Regions from separate parts of the Streptomyces sp. AK08-02 genome, predicted to be linked through region 1. Evidence: riboswitches for the same ligand, from Rfam matches in the RefSeq annotation. Region 1 holds a riboswitch; each other region holds the start of a gene.

Region 1 (4,884 bases):
CGTGCCCCCCACCCCAGCCGCCGCCCCAACTGCCACTGCCGCCTTCCGTCGCCAGCCGGGCGCGTTCCTCCGTGGTGAGGCGGGACAGTAGTTGGCGGGCCTCGCCCAGCTTTCCGGTCACGGTCTTCTTGTGGCGGCTCAGCTCGGCCTGACGGGATCTGAGGGTGGCCAGCTCTACGTGGGCGGCCCCGCGCAGCTGCTCGATCTCCCGCAGCTGCTTGCGTACGCGGGCCACGTCCGACGCCTGCCTGGTGCCCGCCCGTTCGGCGAACGCGGCGCCGTCCAGATACCTGTCCGGGTCGTCGGAGAGGGCGAGTTGCAGCGCGGGGTCGAGACCGCCGGAGCGGTACTGCGCCGCGGCCATCGAACCCAGCGCTTCCCGCGCCGAGTTGAGCCGCTCCTCCTTGCGTGCCGCCTCGTCCCGCAGGGTGCCCAGCCGCCGTTCCGCCCGCTCGGCCTTCTCCTTCGCGCCGTTGTACTTCTCGGTGGCGACCTCCGCCTCCTCGTACAGTTTGGTCACCTTGGCCTCCACCTGCGCCGTTGTCAGCTGTGGCTCGGCGTACCCGATGCCGTCGAAGCCGGTCGCCGTCGCCGCGCCCGCGAGGGCGATCGTCGCGGCGGTGCGGGCCGTATTGCCGTTGAGTGAGCGCTGTCGGGGCTTGCGGTGCGCGGCCACGGGGGCGTCACGTCCTTTCGTACGACCGCCACCACGACGACCGCCGGAAGACTGCCTGGGAAGCGGCCCAGGAGGGCGGTGGCGCGTCCGGCGACGGCTCGCACAGGGGGAGCGGTCCGCCGCCGGACTTTCTCGGCGGTGGTGTCCGACTGCCGCCCCTGGCCCGGGCGGCGGTGGGGAGCCGGTCACCTGGTGCAGGACGCTAAACCTGGGGGTGTGGTGAGGTAACGCCATGTACGGAACTGGCCTCAGCCGACCGCCGGGTGACCGCATGCGACCGTGATCCCCTTTCGGCGTCGCCGACTCGCGCAGAGGGCTGACCGATGCGGCGGTTCACGGGGCGCGTGAGGGTTACAGGGTGCTATGGGGTGCATATATGCGAGGTGCCTTCAACCGTAGGGTGCCGGGCGGACACCTCGCTAAGGCCGTACGCCCGGCCCGGTGTCGTACGACGCGGGAGCCGCTGACTAGGCTCCGGCTCATGGACGTACTCATCCATTTCTGCGTCGGTCTGCACATCATCGGCATCGCCTGCCTTTTGGGCGGGTTCCTCACCCAGCTGAAGGCGATGGGACAGGGCACGGCCCGCTTCGTGCCGGCGATGCTGCACGGTGCTTTCACCATGCTGGTCACCGGGGTCGCCCTGGTGGGCCTCAATCAGGCCGACGACCAGCCGGTCAACAACGTCAAGATCGGCCTCAAGCTGGCCCTGCTGATCGTGATCCTCGGCCTCGTCTATGTGAAGCGGGATGACGAGACCGTGGACAAGCGCCTGTTCGGACTGGTGGGACTGTTCACCACCGCGAACATCTTCATCGCAGTGCTCTGGACCTGACCAGCCGAGCTCCCCCGTCGGCTGGTCAGGCCGGGCGCACCACGCTGTGGATCGCGGACTCGCCGTCGTAGAAGATCGACTCCTCGCGGACGTAGGCACCCGGCTTCGGTGCGTGGATCATCATGCCGTTGCCGATGTACAGGCCGACATGGCTGATGCCTTCGTAGAAGAAGACCAGGTCACCGGGTTGGATATCGGAGAGCGAGACGGTTGTCCCAGCGTTCACCTGGTCGTAGGTGGTGCGCGGAAGGCTGACTCCGGCGGCCCACCAGGCGGCCTGGGTGAGACTCGAACAGTCGTATGAATCTGGTCCCGCCGCACCCCAGACATACGGCTTGCCGACCTGTGCGCGTGCGAAGGCGAGGGCCTTCTCGGCCTTGCCGGCATACGAGGAGTCGGGGACCGCGGGGGTGGCGGTGTCCGAAGTGGTGGTGCTCGGTGACCGCTGAGCCGCCGCCGCGTCCTGCCGGCGTCGCTGCTCGGCGGCCTGCTGCTGCCGGGCGAGTTCCTGCGCCTGGCGGCGCGCCTCCGCCTGCTTCGCGCGCTCGATGGCCGCGAGCCGCAGCTTCTCTTCGGCGGTGAGGCGGGTAAGCAGCCGGCGGGCCTGTGCGAGCTTCGTCTGGACGGCGGTCTTCGTCGTCTGCAGGTCGTTCTGGGACTCCGTGAGCGACTCCAGGCTCGCGGTGGCCTCCTGGCGCTTCCGCGTCGTCTCGGCCTGCTGGTTGACGTACTCGTCGACCGTGTCCTTCTGGCGGGCGGTCAGGCGGTCCGTCAGCTGGTTCTGGTCGAAGTAGTCCTGCGGGGTGTCCGCCAGTAGGAACGTCGCCGTGTCGGGGGCGGCCGACCCGGTGCGGTACTGGGCCGCGGCGAAGGAACCCAGCTCCTCGCGCGCGTCGTTGAGCTTCTCGGTGCGCCGGGCCACGTCGTCCATCAGGGCGTCGACACGGCCCTGCTGCCTGACGGCCTTCTCCTTGGCGGCGTTGTACACGTCGGCGGCCGACTCGGCCTGGTGGAAGAGGTCGTCGACCTCCGCCTCGACCTCCTCCATGTTCGGCCGGCCGTCGGCCGAGGGTGCCAGTGGCGTGCCGGGCTCCGCCGACGCGGCGTTGGCGGTCTGGGTCAGCAGGGCTACGGAGGCGGTCAGGGCCGCCGTGGCGAAGGCGGGGGGCCGTATGCCTGCTACGCGCGTTCCCGTAGGACGCGACTTGCGGTGCGACGACGCCAAGGGAGGCGACTCCTTCCACGTTCCGCCTACCGGGTTAGCTGTCGGGTTCGGGCGGGTAATTCGGAAGGGTTGCCCTACGGTCCTTGCCCTGGACGGCAGTCGGACCGATTCACCCCAAGTTCTCGGTGGGTCCCCGGCTCCTGCCGCACGGGGCGGCACGATCGGACTCGGCGGAGGCCGCGCGGCCCGGCGATGTTCGCCGGTGGAGGTCGAGCGGCCTTACGGCACGCTAACCAACGGGTGTGGCTTCTGTGAAGGTTGATGACCGCTATGCCCGATACGTTTTTGTGACCTCGACCCTAAACATGGCTCTTTGAATTCAATTCAGGGTGTTATGGAAGTAATTATCAGGTTGTGTGTAGTGAGGTCTGATCCAGGGCTCGCATCCCGGCTGCGTTGTTTTCGGGGTGGCGGCGGGTTGTCAGTGGGGGCGCCTAGACTCGGAGAGCGATGAGCAGCCTCTTTGACGACAGCTTCCTGGCGGACCTCCAGAGCCCTCGGGCCCACGCGGAGGAGCCCCCGCCACCGCCCGAGGACGAGCATGTGCCGGAGACCGTTCCGGACGATCTGTTCGGCGGGAAGTTCGACGCGCCGCCGGACCGGGACGCGTACTACCGCGACGGCGCCCCGCGCCCCGTGGTGGACCCGGCCGCGCTCCTGGACGGGCTCAACGAGAACCAGCGCGCGGCCGTCGTGCACGCCGACACCCCTCTGCTCATCGTGGCGGGAGCCGGCTCCGGCAAGACGCGTGTGCTCACGCACCGCATCGCGTATCTGCTCGGTGAGCGAGGCGTCCATCCCGGCCAGATCCTCGCGATCACCTTCACCAACAAGGCCGCCGGTGAGATGAAGGAACGCGTCGAGCAGCTCGTCGGCCCGCGCGCGAACGCGATGTGGGTGATGACCTTCCACAGCGCGTGCGTACGGATTCTGCGGCGGGAGAGCAAGAGGCTCGGCTTCACCTCCTCCTTCTCCATCTACGACGCCGCCGACAGCAAGCGACTGATGGCGCTCGTCTGCCGCGACCTGGACCTGGACCCCAAACGCTTCCCGCCCAAGTCGTTCAGCGCCAAGATCTCCAACCTGAAGAACGAGCTGATCGACGAGGAGGACTTCGCCGCCCAGGCGAGCGACGGTTTCGAGAAGACCCTCGCCCAGGCGTACGCGATGTACCAGTCGCGGCTGCGTGAGGCCAACGCGCTCGACTTCGACGACCTGATCATGACGACGGTCAACCTGCTGCGCGCCTTCCCGGATGTCGCCGAGCACTACCGCCGTCGCTTCCGGCACGTCCTCGTCGACGAGTACCAGGACACCAACCACGCCCAGTACGCGCTCGTACGGGAACTCGTCGGAACCTCCGAACACCCGGTGGACGTACCGCCCGGCGAGCACGATCTGCCTCCCGCCGAGCTGTGCGTCGTGGGAGACGCCGACCAGTCGATCTACGCCTTCCGGGGCGCGACGATCCGCAACATCCTCCAGTTCGAGGAGGACTACGCGGACGCGACGACGATCATGCTCGAACAGAACTACCGTTCCACGCAGACGATCCTGAGCGCAGCCAACGCGGTCATCGAGCGCAACGAGTCGCGGCGCCCCAAGAACCTGTGGACCAACGCGGGCGCGGGCGCGCGCATCACCGGCTATGTCGCCGACACCGAGCACGACGAGGCGCAGTTCGTCGCCGAGGAGATAGACCGGCTGACGGACGCGGGCGACGCGAAGGCGGGTGACGTCGCCGTCTTCTACCGGACGAACGCCCAGTCGCGTGTCTTCGAGGAGATCTTCATCCGCGTCGGCCTGCCCTACAAGGTCGTCGGCGGTGTCCGCTTCTACGAGCGCAAGGAGGTCCGGGACGTACTGGCCTACCTGCGTGTCCTCGCCAACCCGGAGGACTCGGTGCCGCTGCGCCGCATCCTCAACGTGCCCAAGCGCGGTATCGGCGACCGCGCGGAGGCGATGATCGACGCGCTGTCCCAGCGCGAGAAGATCAGCTTCCCGCAGGCGCTGAAGCGGGTGGACGAGGCGTACGGCATGGCCTCCCGGTCGACCAACGCCGTCAAGCGGTTCAACACGCTGATGGAGGACCTGAGGACGATCGTGGAGTCGGGCGCGGGCCCGGCGACCGTCCTCGAAGCGGTGCTC
Region 2 (4,884 bases), on a different contig from region 1:
CGCAGCCAGGGCAGGCCTTCCGGTGCCGACTCCGTCCCGTCCCCCTGGAGCGCCCGCTCGATCCGCGTACCGATCTCCTCCAGCTGGCCCACCTGCTCCGGGGTCAGATGGTCGAAGAGGGCGGCGCGGACCGTGGCCACATGCCCCGGGGCGGTGCGCTCCAGCACCGCCATGCCCTCCTCGGTCAGCGCGGCGACCGTCCCCCGCTTGTCCCACTTGCAGGCCTCGCGCCGGACGTGACCGTCCTTCTCCAGCCTGGCCACCGCGTACGTCAGCCGGCTGCGCGTGATCTTCAGCCTCTCGGCGAGATCGGTCATGCGCAGCCGCCGCTCGGGCGTCTCGGAGAGATAGGCCAGGATCGTGTAGTAGAGGTGTGGCATCCCGGCGTCCTGCTGGAGCTGCCGGTCGAGCGCGTCCTCCAGAAGCAGGGAGGCCGCGACGTACGCGCGCCACGCGCGCTGCTCCTCGGGGGTGAGCCAGCGGGTCGTCATGACACCAGTGTAGGTTTGTTTAAAACTTGAACCAAGCTCGCCGGTCAAGAAGAGAGTGCCCCATGCCCCTCCCGTACGTCCTGTTGTCCGCCGCCGTCTCTCTCGACGGCTACCTGGACGACACCGGCCCCGAGCGGCTGTTGCTCTCCAGCCCCGCCGACTTCGACCGTGTCGACGAGGTACGGGCGGCCAGTGACGCCATCCTCGTCGGCGCCGGCACCATCCGCGCCGACAATCCGCGTCTCCTGGTCAACTCGCCCGAGCGGCGGGCAGCGCGGCTGGCGGCCGGACAGCCCGAGTATCCGCTCAAGGTGACCGTGAGCGGATCGGGGGAGCTGGACCCGGCGGCCAACTTCTGGCACACGGGCGGCGAGAAGGTCGTGTACACGACGGACAAGGGCGCCGAACAGGCCCGGCGGGCCGGCCTGGGCGCCGATGTCGCCATCGTGGCCCTGGGCCCCGGCACGCTCGACTGGCGAGCCCTTCTCGAACACCTGCATGACGTACGGGGTGTCCGGCGCCTCATGGTCGAGGGCGGTGGCACCGTCCACACCCAGCTCCTCCGGCAGGGCCTCGCCGACGAACTCCAGCTCGTCCTCGCGCCCCTCTTCGTCGGCGACCCCGGCGCCCCCCGCCTCTTCGGCCCCGGCGGCTACCAGGGCGGCCGGCTCCGGCTCACGGAGACGCGCCGTATCGAGGACGTCGTCCTGATGCGGTACGAGCCCACCGCCCCCGGCGCCGGCCCGCTCGCCTCCGCCGCCGACCGGCACTGGCTGGCACTGGCGTGCGAACTGGCCCAACTGTGTCCGCCGTCGCGAACGGCGTTCAGTGTGGGGGCGGTGGTGGTGGCCTCCGACGGTACGGAACTGGCGCGCGGGCACTCCCGGGAGGGCGGCGACCCGGTCGTGCACGCCGAGGAGTCCGCGCTCGCGAAGCTCGACCCGGCCGACCCCCGGCTCCCGACGGCCACCGTCTACAGCAGCCTGGAGCCCTGTGCCCGCCGTGCCTCCCGCCCCGCCCCCTGTGCCCGGCTGATCCTCGACGCGGGCGTCCGCCGGGTGGTGACCGCCTGGCGTGAGCCGGACACCTTCGTGGTGGCGGCGGACGGGAACGGCCTGCTCTCCGGGGAGGGCGTCGAGGTCGTCGTACTCCCCGAGTTCGCGGAGCGGGCCAAGGCTCCCAACGCCCACCTGCCCGGCTGACGTGCCGCCTCCGCGGACCCCGGACCGAGGCTGGTGATCGAGGCCCCGCGAATGGCGTATAGTTGTGTTCAGCGGCGCGGGGTGGAGCAGCTCGGTAGCTCGCTGGGCTCATAACCCAGAGGTCGCAGGTTCAAATCCTGTCCCCGCTACTGAAGGCCCAGGGCCGGAAAACCACGAAAGTGGTTTTCCGGCCCTGAGTCGTTTGTGCCCCGACCCAGCTTGCTCGTTACGGCTCGCTTGTTACGCGCGTCGACGGTCGGCCGCCATCGCCTGTCATCAAGCCTGCCACCAAGCCTGTCACCAAGGGTGAGCGAACGATCTCGTTCCGCCCAACATCCGACGACATCTGACACTCCGTCAAAACTCGGCAGTCACTTAGGGCATGGTCAACTCGCCCGATTTTCACCGGTGGTGACCCAGAAAGTCCTCGGGAAAAGGATTAACGATCAACGGGAACAGCTTGGAATCCGGTGGCCAGGTCTATTAACGTTCGATAACGCAGCGCGGTAGTCCCAGCCGTCACAAGAGTCGGCTCCGTGCGCAAGTGCCTAATCCCGCAAGGGAACCGGGGAACCACCACCTTGGGGTGAATCGCTCGTCCGCCTCCGTGGCAACACGGCAGGTATACGCGCGTAGGAGACCTTCCTGCTCCGAACCCGTCAGCTAACCCGGTAGGCGAGAAGGAAGGAAAGGAGCACGCCCACGTGGCGTCAAACCCGCCCGCCCCAGCAGCCCCCTCCGTGCCGAACCGGCGCACCAGCGAGACCGAGGACGGCAAGATCCCGACCTTCGGCTTCGGCAGCCGCCGCACCGACGAGGGCCCCTGGGAGGAGTGGAATCCCAGCGCGGACACCACTCGTCCGGTCCGCGGTCGGCACCGCGTAGGCAAGCAGCGCGGCGGCGGAGGACTCGCCCGCAGCTCCACTGTTCTCGGCGTCGGCGTCATAGCCGCTGTCGGCGGGGCCGGCATGGCCACCGCGCAGACCGGCAAGCCGCCGGTCTCCATCTCCATCCCCGACCTGCCCTCGGTCGGCTCGCCCTTCACGCACGACGACTCGGACGACGAGCCCAAGGGCTCCGCCACCGCGCTCAGCAGCGTCGGCGTGACTCCCGAGGAGACCGAGCAGGGCACCAGCGACGCCGGCGAGGCCCTGCGCAGCCGCATCATCCTCCAGGCCGAGCAGCAGAAGGACCAGGCCGAGGCCAAGGTCCAGCAGGCCGCCCAGGACGCCGCCGCGAGGAAGGCCGCCGCCGAGGCCGCCAAGGTGAAGCGGGAGGCCGCGGCCAAGGTCGCCGCCGAGAAGAAGAAGATCGCGGAGGCCGCCGCGGCGAAGGTGGAGGCCGCACGTCTCGCCTCGCTCGCCAAGCAGTACACGCTGCCGACCTCCTCGTACACGATCACCTCGACGTTCGGCCAGGCCGGCTCGCTGTGGTCCTCCGGCTACCACACCGGCCTCGACTTCGCCGCGCCCACCGGCACGCCCCTCAAGGCGATCCACAGCGGCACGGTCACCGAGGCGGGCTGGAGCGGCTCCTACGGCTACCGCACCATCCTCACCCTCGACGACGGCACCGAGCTCTGGTACGCCCACCAGTCGTCGATCAACGTCAGCGTCGGCCAGAAGGTCGCCACGGGTGACGTCATCGGCCGCGTCGGCGCCACCGGCAACGTCACCGGGGCCCACCTCCACCTGGAGGTGCACACCAGCAGCTCGGACAGTGCCGGCATCGACCCGATGGCGTGGCTGCGGAGCATGGGCCTCAACCCGTAGGAATCGACCCTCGGGAGGCGACCCGTAGGAGTCGTCTTCCCCGGTCTCTCACCGGTAGTCCTGACGCTTGATCGTCTGCGTCAGGGCTACCGGTTTTTCGTTGTTCGATCCTGGTGGGAATCCTGCTACGAGCGGTACGGGTTGTAGGCCGGGTCCGGGTACGGGTACGGGTTGTAGGCGGGGCGGTTCTGGCCGTAGACGTGGTTGTACGAGGGGTACGGCGGCCAGGTGACCGGCGGTGCGGGAGCGGGGGCCGGTGCGATGGCGCGGGCCGCGTGGTCCAGGGCAGGGCGGGCCACCGCTCTGCGCTCCCACAGCTCGCCCAGCAGCTCCTGCTCCCGGACGACGAAGTCGGCGCCCGCGCGGCCGAGGCGCCCCCGGTGGCGCAGGAACGCGAGTGAGGTGGCGTACGCCTCGTACTGCGCCACCGCGCGGGCCGCGGGCCTGCCCAGATGGCGGCGGGCGTACACGCGGGCCAGCCGGCGGGCGCGCATCGAGCCGAGGGCGTACGGCTCGGCCGGTGCCAGCCAGCCGGCCAGCGCGTACGCGGGCAACTCGGCGCGCACGGTACGCAGTTCGCGCTGGCGGGTCCAGATGACCAGCCAGGTGAGAAGGCCGAACGCGGGCACCATGAAGGCGGCGTACACCGCGATGAACCCGTACTCCCCGAAGGTCGACGAGCCGTTCCAGAAGGCGTGCATGCTCATCGCGAGCAGCAGTCCGGTCAGCGGCAGCAGCACCCGGCGGACGGGCCGACGCTCGCCCCAGAGGGCGGAGATACCGAACCCGATGCCGGTGAGGACCGTGAACAGGGGGTGCGCGAACGGTGACATGACCACGCGGACGAAGAAGGTCGCCGCGGTGACCGAGGCGATGCCGCTGTCTCCGGTGAGCTGGTCGGTGCCGAACGCGGTGCCGAGATAGAGGATGTTCTCGGTGAAGGCGAAGCCGGTGGCGGTGACCCCGGCGATGACGACCCCGTCGACGATCCCGGTGAAGTCGCGCCGCCGGAAGAGATAGATGAGGAGTACGGCGGCTGCTTTCGCGGACTCCTCGACGATCGGCGCTATGACGGTCGCGCCGAGGGTGTCCGCGCCGGACGGGTCGGCGGTGGCCGTCGCTATCCATCTGGTCGCGAAGCTGTTGGCGACGATCGCTATCAGGGCCGCCGCGCAGGCGCCCCAGGCGAAGGCGAAGAGCAGGTTCCGCCAGGGGCCCGGCTCGACCCGGTCCAGCCAGCGGAACGCGGCGACGGGCAACGGCACGGGCAGTACGGCGAGCCCGAGCCCGACCAGGAACCCCTCGGTGCCGGTCTGTTCGCGGACCAGGGCGAGGATGACGAGCCCGGAGAGCGCGAGCAGGCTGATGAGGGCGCCGTAACGCACCCAGGGCCGCTGCCACCAGTGCGCGTGCCGCAGC
Region 3 (4,884 bases), on a different contig from region 1:
CGCCGTCCACCTCACCGAGGACGACGAGCTGCTCCATCTGCACTGGGGCCCGAGGATCGCCCTCGCGGACGCCGAGGCGCTCGCCGTCCGTCCGCTGCCTGACTACTGGCCCTTCGAGGCCCCGCTCGACGGTCACGAGGAGTACCCGGTCGAGGGCGGCCCCCGCTTCGTGCGGCCCGCGCTGTCCGTGCGGAGCGACGAGCGCCGGGGCACCGAGTGGCGCTTCGAGGCGTACGAGACCGAGGGCGGTGACGAGGGCGACGAACTGCGGCTCCGGTTCCGTGACGCGGGGCTGTCGATCACGCTCCACTACCGGATGCGCCACGACGTGGTGGAGCGCTGGGTGACCCTCGCCCATGACGCGCCCGAGGGAGCCGGCCCGCTGGAGCTGCTCCGCGCGGACTCCGCCACCTGGACGCTTCCCGAGCGCGACGGCTGGCGCCTCTCCCAGCTCCATGGACGGTGGGCCGCCGAATCCCGTCTAGTGCGGACGGACCTCACCTACGGTGAGAAGGTCATCGGCAGCAGGCGCGGCCACACCGGGCACCAGCACCTGCCCTGGGTGGCGCTCGACACCGAAGCGACCGAGGAGCACGGCGAGGTGTACGCGTGCGCGCTCGGCTGGTCCGGCTCCTGGCGGATCGCCGTCGCCCAACTGCCCGACGCGCGCGTGCAGATCACCGGCGGCGCCGGATACGACGACTCGGGGCTGCTGCGGCTGGCGGCGGGCGAGTCCTTCACCACGCCCGTCTTCGCGGGGCTGTGGACCGACTCCGGGCACGGCGGGGCGAGCCGGGCGTGGCACACGTACCAGCGCGCCTTCGTCGTCCCCGACGCGGACCGGGACCGGCCCGTGCTCTACAACTCCTGGGAGGCCACGGAGTTCGACATCTCCGAGGAGCAGCAGGGGACGCTGGCCCGGCGGGCCGCCGCGATCGGTGTCGAGCTGTTCGTCGTGGACGACGGCTGGTTCGGGGCCCGCACCAGCGACCGGGCCGGTCTCGGTGACTGGACGCCGAACCCGGACCGCTTCCCGGCGGGTGTCAGACCGCTCGCCGAGTACGTGCACGCGCTCGGTATGCGGTTCGGCATCTGGGTCGAGCCGGAGATGGTCAACCCCGACAGTGACCTGTACCGCGCGCACCCCGACTGGGTGCAGTTCCAGCCGGGACGGAAGCGGACGGAGTTCCGCAACCAGCTCGTCCTGAACCTCGCCCGTGAGGATGTCCGCGAGTACCTCTGGCAGCAGCTCGACGGGCTGCTCTCCAGCGCCCCGATCGACTACGTGAAGTGGGACTTCAACCGCTGCTTCACCGACGCCGGCTGGCCGGGCGAGGACTACCCCCAGCGTCTGTGGGTCGACCACGTGCACGGGCTGTACGCCCTGCTGGACCGGCTGCGGGCGGCCCACCCCGGGGTGGCCTTCGAGTCCTGCTCCGGCGGCGGTGGCCGGATCGACCTGGGTGTCCTCGCCCGTACGGACCAGGTGTGGACCTCCGACAATACGGACCCGCTGGACCGCCTCGCCATCCAGGAGGGTTTCAGCCAGATCCATCCGGCGCGGGTCATGGCCGCCTGGGTCACGGACAGTCCGAACACCCAGCTCAACGGCCGGATCAGCTCCCTGCGGTTCCGGTTCGTCAGTGCGATGGCCGGGGTGCTCGGCGTCGGTGGCGACCTCGCCCGGTGGACGGAGGAGGAGCTGACCGAGGCCGGGGAGTGGGTGGGGCTCTACAAGGAGATCCGGCCCGTCGTACAGCGCGGCGACCTCTACCGGCTGCGGCGGCCGACCGGTGGACTGAGCGCGGTGCAGTACGTGCTCGGGGACGAGACCGTCGTCCTCGCATGGCTCCAGGCGCAGCACCACGGTGAGCCGCTTCCGGCGCTGCGGCTGCGCGGGCTCGACCCGTCGGCGACGTACGAATGCCGCGAAACGGGCGAAATTCACAGAGGGGCGGTGCTGCTGCATCGCGGCTTGCGAACCGGGCTGAAGGGTGACCTTGATGCGGCAGTTTTCCGACTGCGTCGCATCTGATGCTTCTGTCCGTTATAGCGCCTTAATTCCAACTCGCCGGGAAATGGGGGTTGCTGTGAATCCGGTGCGTGAGCAGCGTCATATTCGTGACGGTGTGTCGCCGTCATGTTCACGTAATTTCGGCGTGATTAAAGGAAGTTCGAGGGGCTGACAGATCCGGAATTCACGGACAGTGACCGGAAATTCCGGGGAGGATCACAGGAAACCCGTACACAGGGAACCTGAGGCTTGTTTCCGTGCGTCTTGGTCGCTTACGTTCGCCACCAATCCGGACGGACGCCCAATCCTGCCGCCGCCCGGAGCCCGCATCGAACACCCGAGTACGGCAGGAGCGGGGGACCCACAGGTAGAACGCCTGTTCCGGTCTCTGGAACAGGCTTGGGGTTAAGTCACGTTCAGGCGTGGCCGGACATCTCCAGTCCGCACCCGACAGCTCACCTCGCAGGCGACGGAGAGGAATTCGTCATGCCCGCGAAGGGTAAGCACCGCCGTCCGAAGTCCCAGCGATTCACTCGCTCGATAGCCGTCGCCGGAACCGGCGGAGCGGCTCTCGCCCTGCCGTTGCTGGGAGCCACCGGCGCCCACGCGGCCACGGCGGAGTCCACGACTCAGGCTGTTCAGTCGCTTTCGGAAACGGCCAAGTCCGTAACGGCCGATTCCGTTTCCGTGCAGACGGCAAAGACCGAAAAGTCCGCCGCGGCGAAGAAGGCGAGCGTCAGGACCTACGCGGTCCGGGCCGGCGACTATCTCTCGAAGATCGCCCAGGAGGAGAGCGTCAGCGGTGGCTGGCAGAAGCTCTACTCGGACAACCGGACCGCCATCGGTGCCGACCCGAGCCTGATCCACCCCGGTCTGAAGCTGACGATCGGCAAGAAGGCCGCGTCGACCTCCTCGTCCTCCGCGGCTCCCTCGTCCTCCTCGACGTCCACGCGGAAGACGGATTCCAAGCCTGCCGCCGAGAGCGCGACGGCCGAGACCTCCACGACCACCGAGGCCGCCGACACCAGCAGCTCCAGCGGCTTCACCCTCCCCGTGACCGGCGCCACCATCGGCACCGGTTACCGCGTGGCGGGCAGCATGTGGTCCAGCGGATACCACACGGGCGTCGACTTCGTCGTCCCGACCGGCACCTCCCTCAAGGCGGTCGGCGCCGGCACCGTCGTCTCCGCGGGCTGGGGCGGTGCGTACGGCAACCAGGTCGTCATCCAGCTCGCCGACGGCTACTACGCCCAGTACGCCCACCTCTCCCAGCTCTCCGTCTCGGCCGGCCAGAGCGTGAGCGAGGGTCAGCAGATCGGTCTCTCCGGTGCCACGGGCAACGTGACCGGACCTCACCTCCACTTCGAGATCCGCACCACTCCGGACTACGGATCCGACATCGACCCGGTCGGCTACCTCCGCTCGAAGGGTGTTGCCGTCGGCTGACGCACACCTCCCGCACGGACGTCAGTCGAGGCTGTTCACCGAGCACATCGACCGAAGGCCGGACCCCGATCCCGGGGTCCGGCCTTCGGCGTGTTCATGTCCGCGCGTGCGGGTGTGATAGTGAACTCCCCATCCGCGCAAGCGCTTTCCCCTCACAAGGAGCCGCCTCGTGACGACCACTCGCAGAGCCTTCGGAACCCTGGCCGCGGGCGCGGCACTCACCGCGCTCGCCCCGGCCGCGCGCGCCGATGCCGCCACGTGCGGACGCCTCCTCGCCCGCGACGACTTCCGGCACGGCCTCGGCCAGTGGGCCGTCGAACTCCAGGACGGCGGCAGCGTCACGGCGGTCCGAGGTGTCCTGGAGGTCGACGTACCCAGCGGCGCGACCATCTGGTTCAGGCGCGGGCTGCGCGGTCCGTACGTCATCGAGTACACGGCGACGCCGGTCTCGGCGGGCGGGGCGCACGACCGGGTCTCCGACCTGAACAACTTCTGGAACGCCGTCGACGTACGCTCCCCGGACGACCTGTTCGCCACCGCGCGCAGCGGCGCCCTCGCGGAGTACGACTACCTCAAGACGTACTACGTCGGCTACGGCGCCAACACCAACACCACGACCCGGCTGCGCCGTTACGTCGGCGAGGCCGGAGTGCGCCCCTTGGTCTACGACTACACGGAGCCGCTGCTCGTCGCGAACCAACGGCATCGGGTTCGGATCGTCTCGGCCGGATCCACGGTTCGCTGGTGGAACAACGGGCGGCTCGTCTTCGACTACAGCGACCAGGACCCGTACACCAGTGGGCACTTTGCCTTCCGTACGACCTGGAGCCACTTCAGGATCACCGACTTCAGTGTCCGTGAGCTGCGGGTCCCCGTTATTCCGGGTTGACCAACACTTGGCAAGTGGCTTATCTCACCGCGCGTCAACCCCTTCCTACGGTCGCGTAGCTCACATCGGAAGGTGAATCATGGGCCGATGTGGCAGACGATTCGAAAAATGACAGCAGAGCGGTGATCGGGTCGTACGTGGCGGTGGGGGACAGCTTCACCGAGGGCGTCGGCGACCCCGGCCCCGACGGGGCGTTCGTCGGCTGGGCGGACCGCTTCGCGGTTCTGCTCGCAGACCGGCGCCCCGAGGGCGACTTCGACTACACGAACCTCGCGGTACGCGGGAGGCTGCTCGACCAGATCGTGGCCGAGCAGCTTCCCCTCGCCAGGGAGCAGGCGCCGGACCTGGTCTCCTTCTGCGCGGGCGGCAACGACATCATCCGGCCCGGCAGCGACCCGGACGAGGTCGCCGAGCGGTTCGAGCGGGCGGTGATCGGCCTCACCTCGGAGGTCGGCACGGTCATGGTGACGACCGGGTTCGACACCCGCAACGTCCCCGTCCTGAAGCACATGCGCGGCAAGATCGCCACGTACAA
Region 4 (4,884 bases), on a different contig from region 1:
CTCGACGACGAGTCCATGGAGAACCAGCGGGACGTCGTCAAGAACGAGCGCCGACAGCGCTACGACAACGTCCCCTACGGCACGGCGTTCGAGAAGCTGACCGCCCTCGCGTACCCGGAGGGACACCCCTACCACCACACGCCGATCGGTTCGATGGCGGACCTGGACGCGGCGACGCTGGAGGACGCGCGCGCGTTCTTCCGCACGTACTACGCGCCCAACAACGCCGTCCTGTCGATCGTCGGGGACATCGACCCCCAGGAGACCCTCGCCTGGGTCGAGAAGTACTTCGGATCCATCGCCGGGCACGACGGCAAGCCCGAGCCGCGCTCCGGGGCACTTCCCGACGTCATCGGCGAGGAACTGCGCGAGGTCGTCGTGGAAGAGGTCCCCGCGCGCGCGTTGATGGCCGCCTACCGGCTCCCGGAGGACGGCACGCGTGCGTGCGACGCGGCCGACCTGGCGCTCACCGTCCTCGGCGGCGGCGAGTCCTCGCGCCTCTACAACCGGCTCGTACGGCGGGACCGTACGGCGGTCGCGGCCGGGTTCGGCCTGCTGCGGCTGGCCGGAGCGCCCTCCCTGGGGTGGCTGGACGTGAAGACCTCCGCGGACGTCGAGGTGCCGGTCATCGAGGCCGCTGTCGACGAGGAGCTCGCCCGGTTCGCCGCGGAGGGCCCGACGGCCGAGGAAATGGAGCGTGCGCAGGCCCAGTTGGAGCGCGAGTGGCTGGACCGGCTCGGTACGGTCGCCGGCCGTGCCGACGAACTGTGCCGCTTCGCCGTGCTGTTCGGCGACCCGCAGCTCGCCCTGACCGCCGTGCAGCGCGTCCTCGACGTGACGGCGGAGGAGGTCCAGCAGGCCGCCAAGGCCCGGCTGCGTCCCGACAACCGCGCGGTGCTCGTCTACGAGCCGCTCACCGCCGACACTGCCACCGACACCGACGAGGAGGCGGCCAAGTGACCGAGCTCGCCACGATGGAGTTCCACCCCCAGCCCCAGGCGGGCGAGGCCCGGCCCTGGGCCTTCCCGGCCCCCGCGCGCGACACGCTCGGCAACGGCCTGACCGTCCTGCGGTGCCACCGCCCCGGCCAGCAGGTCGTCGCCGTCGAGGTGCTCGTCGACGCCCCCCTGGAGGCGGAGCCGGCCGGTCTCGACGGTGTGGCCACGATCATGTCCCGGGCCTTCTCCGAAGGCACCGACAAGCACTCCGCCGAGGAGTTCGCCGCCGAGTTGGAGCGCTGCGGCGCCACCCTCGACGCGCACGCCGACCACCCGGGTGTCCGCCTCAGCCTCGAAGTCCCCGTGTCGCGGCTCCCCAAGGGGCTCGGTCTGCTGGCCGACGCCCTCAGGGCGCCCGCGTTCACGGACAGCGAGGTCGAGCGGCTGGTGCGCAACCGGCTCGACGAGATCCCGCACGAGACGGCCAACCCGGCCCGCCGCTCCGCCAAGCAGCTGTACAAGGAGCTGTTCCCGGCGTCCTCGCGCATGTCACGTCCGCGCCAGGGCACCGAGGAGACGGTCGCGAAGATCGACGCGGCGGCCGTCCGCGCCTTCTACGAGAGGCACGTCCGGCCCGCCACGGCCACCGCCGTGGTCGTCGGCGACCTCACCGGCGTCGACCTGGACGCGCTGCTCGGCGACACCCTGGGGGCCTGGACGGGCTCGTCGGCCGAGCCGCGGCCCGTGCCGCCGGTGACCGCCGACGACACCGGCCGGGTTGTCATCGTGGACCGTCCGGGCGCCGTGCAGACCCAGTTGCTCATCGGCCGCATCGGCGCCGACCGGCACGACCGTGTCTGGGCCGCCCAGGTCCTCGGCACGTACTGCCTCGGCGGCACCCTCACCTCCCGTCTGGACCGTGTCCTGCGCGAGGAGAAGGGCTACACCTACGGTGTGCGGGCGTTCGGCCAGGTCCTGCGCTCGGCTGCCCCCTCCTCCCCCGGAGGGGCCACGGGCGCCGCGCTGCTCGCCATCAGCGGTTCCTTCGACACCCCGAACACCGGTCCCGCCCTTGAGGACCTCTGGAAGGTGCTGCGCACCCTCGCGGCCGAAGGGCTCACCGACGCCGAGCGCGATGTCGCGGTGCAGAACCTGGTCGGCGTCGCCCCGCTCAAGTACGAGACCGCGGCGGCCGTGGCCAGCACGCTGGCCGACCAGGTCGAGCAGCACCTGCCCGACGACTACCAGGCGACGCTGTACCGCCAACTCGCGGCGACCGGCACCGTGGAAGCCACCGCGGCGGCCGTCAACGCCTTCCCGGTGGACCGGCTGGTGACGGTCCTCGTCGGCGACGCGGCGACCATCGAGGGGCCTGTCCGGGCCCTCGGTATCGGTGAAGTGAGCGTCGTCCCCGCCGAGTAGCGGCATCGGCGTACACGGCAGGGGCCCGGTGGCGAAAGCGTCACCGGGCCCCTTTTTGTCCGTGTTGATGGGCAAGTTGCCCGTATTGATGGAGAGGTTGACGGTCTGCACTGTGGCATGTGCGACAAAACCCGTGATCGGTTTGTTGATTGAAAGAGGTCCCGCTTAGCGTCTGTCCGGCTGTCCGTCATGCAGTGCGCCGCAGCCGCGGCACCGGGCAGTCATCGCCGAGTCCCCGTACGGCGCGAGCCAGGGGAGCCGGGGACCCACCATGTGCAGTCCCTGGGGTGAATCGGACGCCCGCGCGCGCAGCGAGGGGGTCCGTAGGAGACCTTCCTGCTCCGAACCCGTCAGCTAACCCGGTAGGCGAGAAGGAAGGAAAGGACCAGCCACTACATGGCGTTCACCCGCGCCACCGGGAAGCACCGTCGTCCCAGCCGCCCCAGCCTTGTCACCCGTACGACCGCCCGCGCTGCCGGCGTCGCCGCCCTCGCGACCACCGGAGTCGTAGGCTCTCTCGCCGCCCCGGCGCTCGCGGCGGAGTCCGCCGTCGAGCAGACCGGACTCACCCCGGTGATCTCCATCGGCGAGTCGCTCGCTGCCCAGATCGACGCCCAGGCCGCCGCCCAGGAGCAGGCCGCCGAGAAGGCCGCCGCCGAGAAGAAGGCCTTGGCCGCCGCGCAGAAGGAGGCGGAGGAACGGGTCAAGGAGGCGCGCGAGGCGCAGGCCCGTGCCGCCCGCGAGGCCGAGCGCAAGCGCCTCAACAGCTATGTCGCCCCGATCTCCGGCTCGTACATCTCCACGGGCTACAAGGCGGGCGGCGGCATCTGGTCCTCAGGCAGCCACACCGGAGTCGACTTCCACGCCGCGTCCGGCACCACCGTGCACGCGGTGGGCTCCGGCACCGTCGTCGAGGCCGGCTGGGGTGGGTCCTACGGCAACAACATCGTGATCAAGATGATCGACGGTACCTACACCCAGTACGGTCATCTGTCGTCCATCAGCGTCTTCGTCGGCCAGACGGTCACCCCGGGGCAGCAGATAGGCCTCTCCGGGGCCACCGGCAACGTCACCGGTCCGCACCTCCACTTCGAGGCGCGCACGACCCCGGAGTACGGCTCGGACATCAACCCCGTCGCCTACCTCCGCTCGCACGGTGTGAACGTCTGACGAACCCGCGCACCACTTGTCGTGGCCCCGGCTCCCCGAGCCGGGGTTTTCGGCGTTTCGGAGGGTGGTGTGTCCAAAAAATATCCATGGATTCCGGCCTGCCGTCGGAAATTCCGGTTCTCTGCAATAGAGTCACTGAACACACGTCAATCGTCGACGTTTCACGGGGATTAAAGCGGAGGTCGGACATGCGTATTCCGGCGCACTCGGTATGCACGGCTATCCGGGACGACATCGTCGCCGGTGTCTACGAGCGCGGCAGCCGGCTCACCGAGGAACTGCTGGCGCGCCGGTACGGCGTCTCGCGCGTCCCCGTTCGTGAGGCCCTGCGCACGCTGGAGGCCGAGGGTTTCGTGGTCACCCGGCGGCACGCGGGCGCGTGCGTCGCGGAGCCCACCGAGCCGGAGGCCTCCGACCTGCTGGAGATGCGCATGCTCCTGGAGCCGCTGGGCGCCTCCCGGGCCGCCCAGCGGCGGACCGAGGCACACCTCAAGGTGCTGCGCGGCCTGGTCAGGCTGGGGCAGGAGCGGGCCAGGAGGGGCAACAGCGAGGATCTGCGCTCCCTGGGGGGCTGGTTCCACGAGACGCTCGCCCAGTCCTCCGGAAGCCAGGCCCTGGCCTCGACGCTCACCCAGCTCCGGCACAAGATCGCCTGGATGTACGCGGTGGAGGCGCCGGCCAGCCCGGTCGACTCCTGGGCGGAGCACGGGGCGATCGTGGACGCGGTGGCGCGAGGCGACAGCGAGCGGGCGCGGGCGATCACGGCGCTGCACACCGAGCGGGCGACCGCCGCACACCGACTGCGCTTTCCGGGCGGCGGAGACCGCCCGGATCGTGTGAGGACTTCGCAACATCCCGTAAACATGACGGGCCTGCGTCATTAACACGGGCGCCGTATACAAAGAGGGTTGAATTCGCGGGGGATTATTTTCGCTGCCCGCGATCGGAAATGACAAAGGGCCCGCCTGATATTCAGGCAGGCCCTTCGTGGTGTGCGAACGGTGTTTGTGAAGCGGAGTCCGCCGACACCGTCAATTGACGGACCCGCGCGGTCCTCAGACCGTCTCGGGAAGTTCCTCGAGCCCTTCGGCCACCAGCTTCGCCAGGCGGTCGAGCGCGGCGTCGGCGCCCTCCGCCTCGGAGGCGAGGACGATCTCCTCGCCGCCCTGGGCGCCCAGGCCGAGGACCGCCAGCATGGAGGCCGCGTTGACGGGGTTGCCGTCGGCCTTGGCGATCGTCATGGGGACACCGGCGGCCGTGGCCGCACGGACGAAGATGGAGGCGGGGCGGGCGTGGAGGCCCTCCGCCCAGCCGACGTTGACGCGGCGCTCAGCCATGTGATGCTGCCCTTCAC

What was found. A riboswitch is a leader RNA that binds a small molecule or an ion and turns the genes downstream of it on or off. The one in region 1 is predicted to bind cyclic di-AMP.
Region 2: another riboswitch for cyclic di-AMP. It lies ahead of PV734_RS13220 (M23 family metallopeptidase); the one in region 1 lies ahead of PV734_RS41825 (NlpC/P60 family protein).
Region 3: another riboswitch for cyclic di-AMP. It lies ahead of PV734_RS18610 (LysM peptidoglycan-binding domain-containing M23 family metallopeptidase); the one in region 1 lies ahead of PV734_RS41825 (NlpC/P60 family protein).
Region 4: another riboswitch for cyclic di-AMP. It lies ahead of PV734_RS35420 (M23 family metallopeptidase); the one in region 1 lies ahead of PV734_RS41825 (NlpC/P60 family protein).

Annotation. Positions count from the first base shown of each region.
Region 1 is NZ_JARAZV010000028.1:50,241-55,124, forward strand. It holds gene PV734_RS41815 (NlpC/P60 family protein) at 1-676, opposite strand, end outside; gene PV734_RS41820 (hypothetical protein) at 1,158-1,511, shown strand; gene PV734_RS41825 (NlpC/P60 family protein) at 1,537-2,736, opposite strand; cyclic di-AMP (ydaO/yuaA leader) riboswitch at 2,744-2,919, opposite strand; gene pcrA (DNA helicase PcrA) at 3,187-4,884, shown strand, end outside.
Region 2 is NZ_JARAZV010000005.1:455,385-460,268, forward strand. It holds gene PV734_RS13205 (MarR family winged helix-turn-helix transcriptional regulator) at 1-491, opposite strand, end outside; gene PV734_RS13210 (dihydrofolate reductase family protein) at 554-1,693, shown strand; tRNA gene PV734_RS13215 (tRNA-Met) at 1,769-1,842, shown strand; cyclic di-AMP (ydaO/yuaA leader) riboswitch at 2,229-2,386, shown strand; gene PV734_RS13220 (M23 family metallopeptidase) at 2,398-3,465, shown strand; gene PV734_RS13225 (PrsW family intramembrane metalloprotease) at 3,591-4,884, opposite strand, start outside.
Region 3 is NZ_JARAZV010000008.1:232,206-237,089, forward strand. It holds gene PV734_RS18605 (alpha-galactosidase) at 1-2,035, shown strand, start outside; cyclic di-AMP (ydaO/yuaA leader) riboswitch at 2,339-2,496, shown strand; gene PV734_RS18610 (LysM peptidoglycan-binding domain-containing M23 family metallopeptidase) at 2,501-3,460, shown strand; gene PV734_RS18615 (DUF6250 domain-containing protein) at 3,630-4,349, shown strand; gene PV734_RS18620 (SGNH/GDSL hydrolase family protein) at 4,472-4,884, shown strand, end outside.
Region 4 is NZ_JARAZV010000019.1:150,769-155,652, reverse strand. It holds gene PV734_RS35430 (pitrilysin family protein) at 1-960, shown strand, start outside; gene PV734_RS35425 (pitrilysin family protein) at 957-2,360, shown strand; cyclic di-AMP (ydaO/yuaA leader) riboswitch at 2,576-2,743, shown strand; gene PV734_RS35420 (M23 family metallopeptidase) at 2,757-3,530, shown strand; gene PV734_RS35415 (GntR family transcriptional regulator) at 3,719-4,414, shown strand; gene PV734_RS35410 (HPr family phosphocarrier protein) at 4,586-4,867, opposite strand.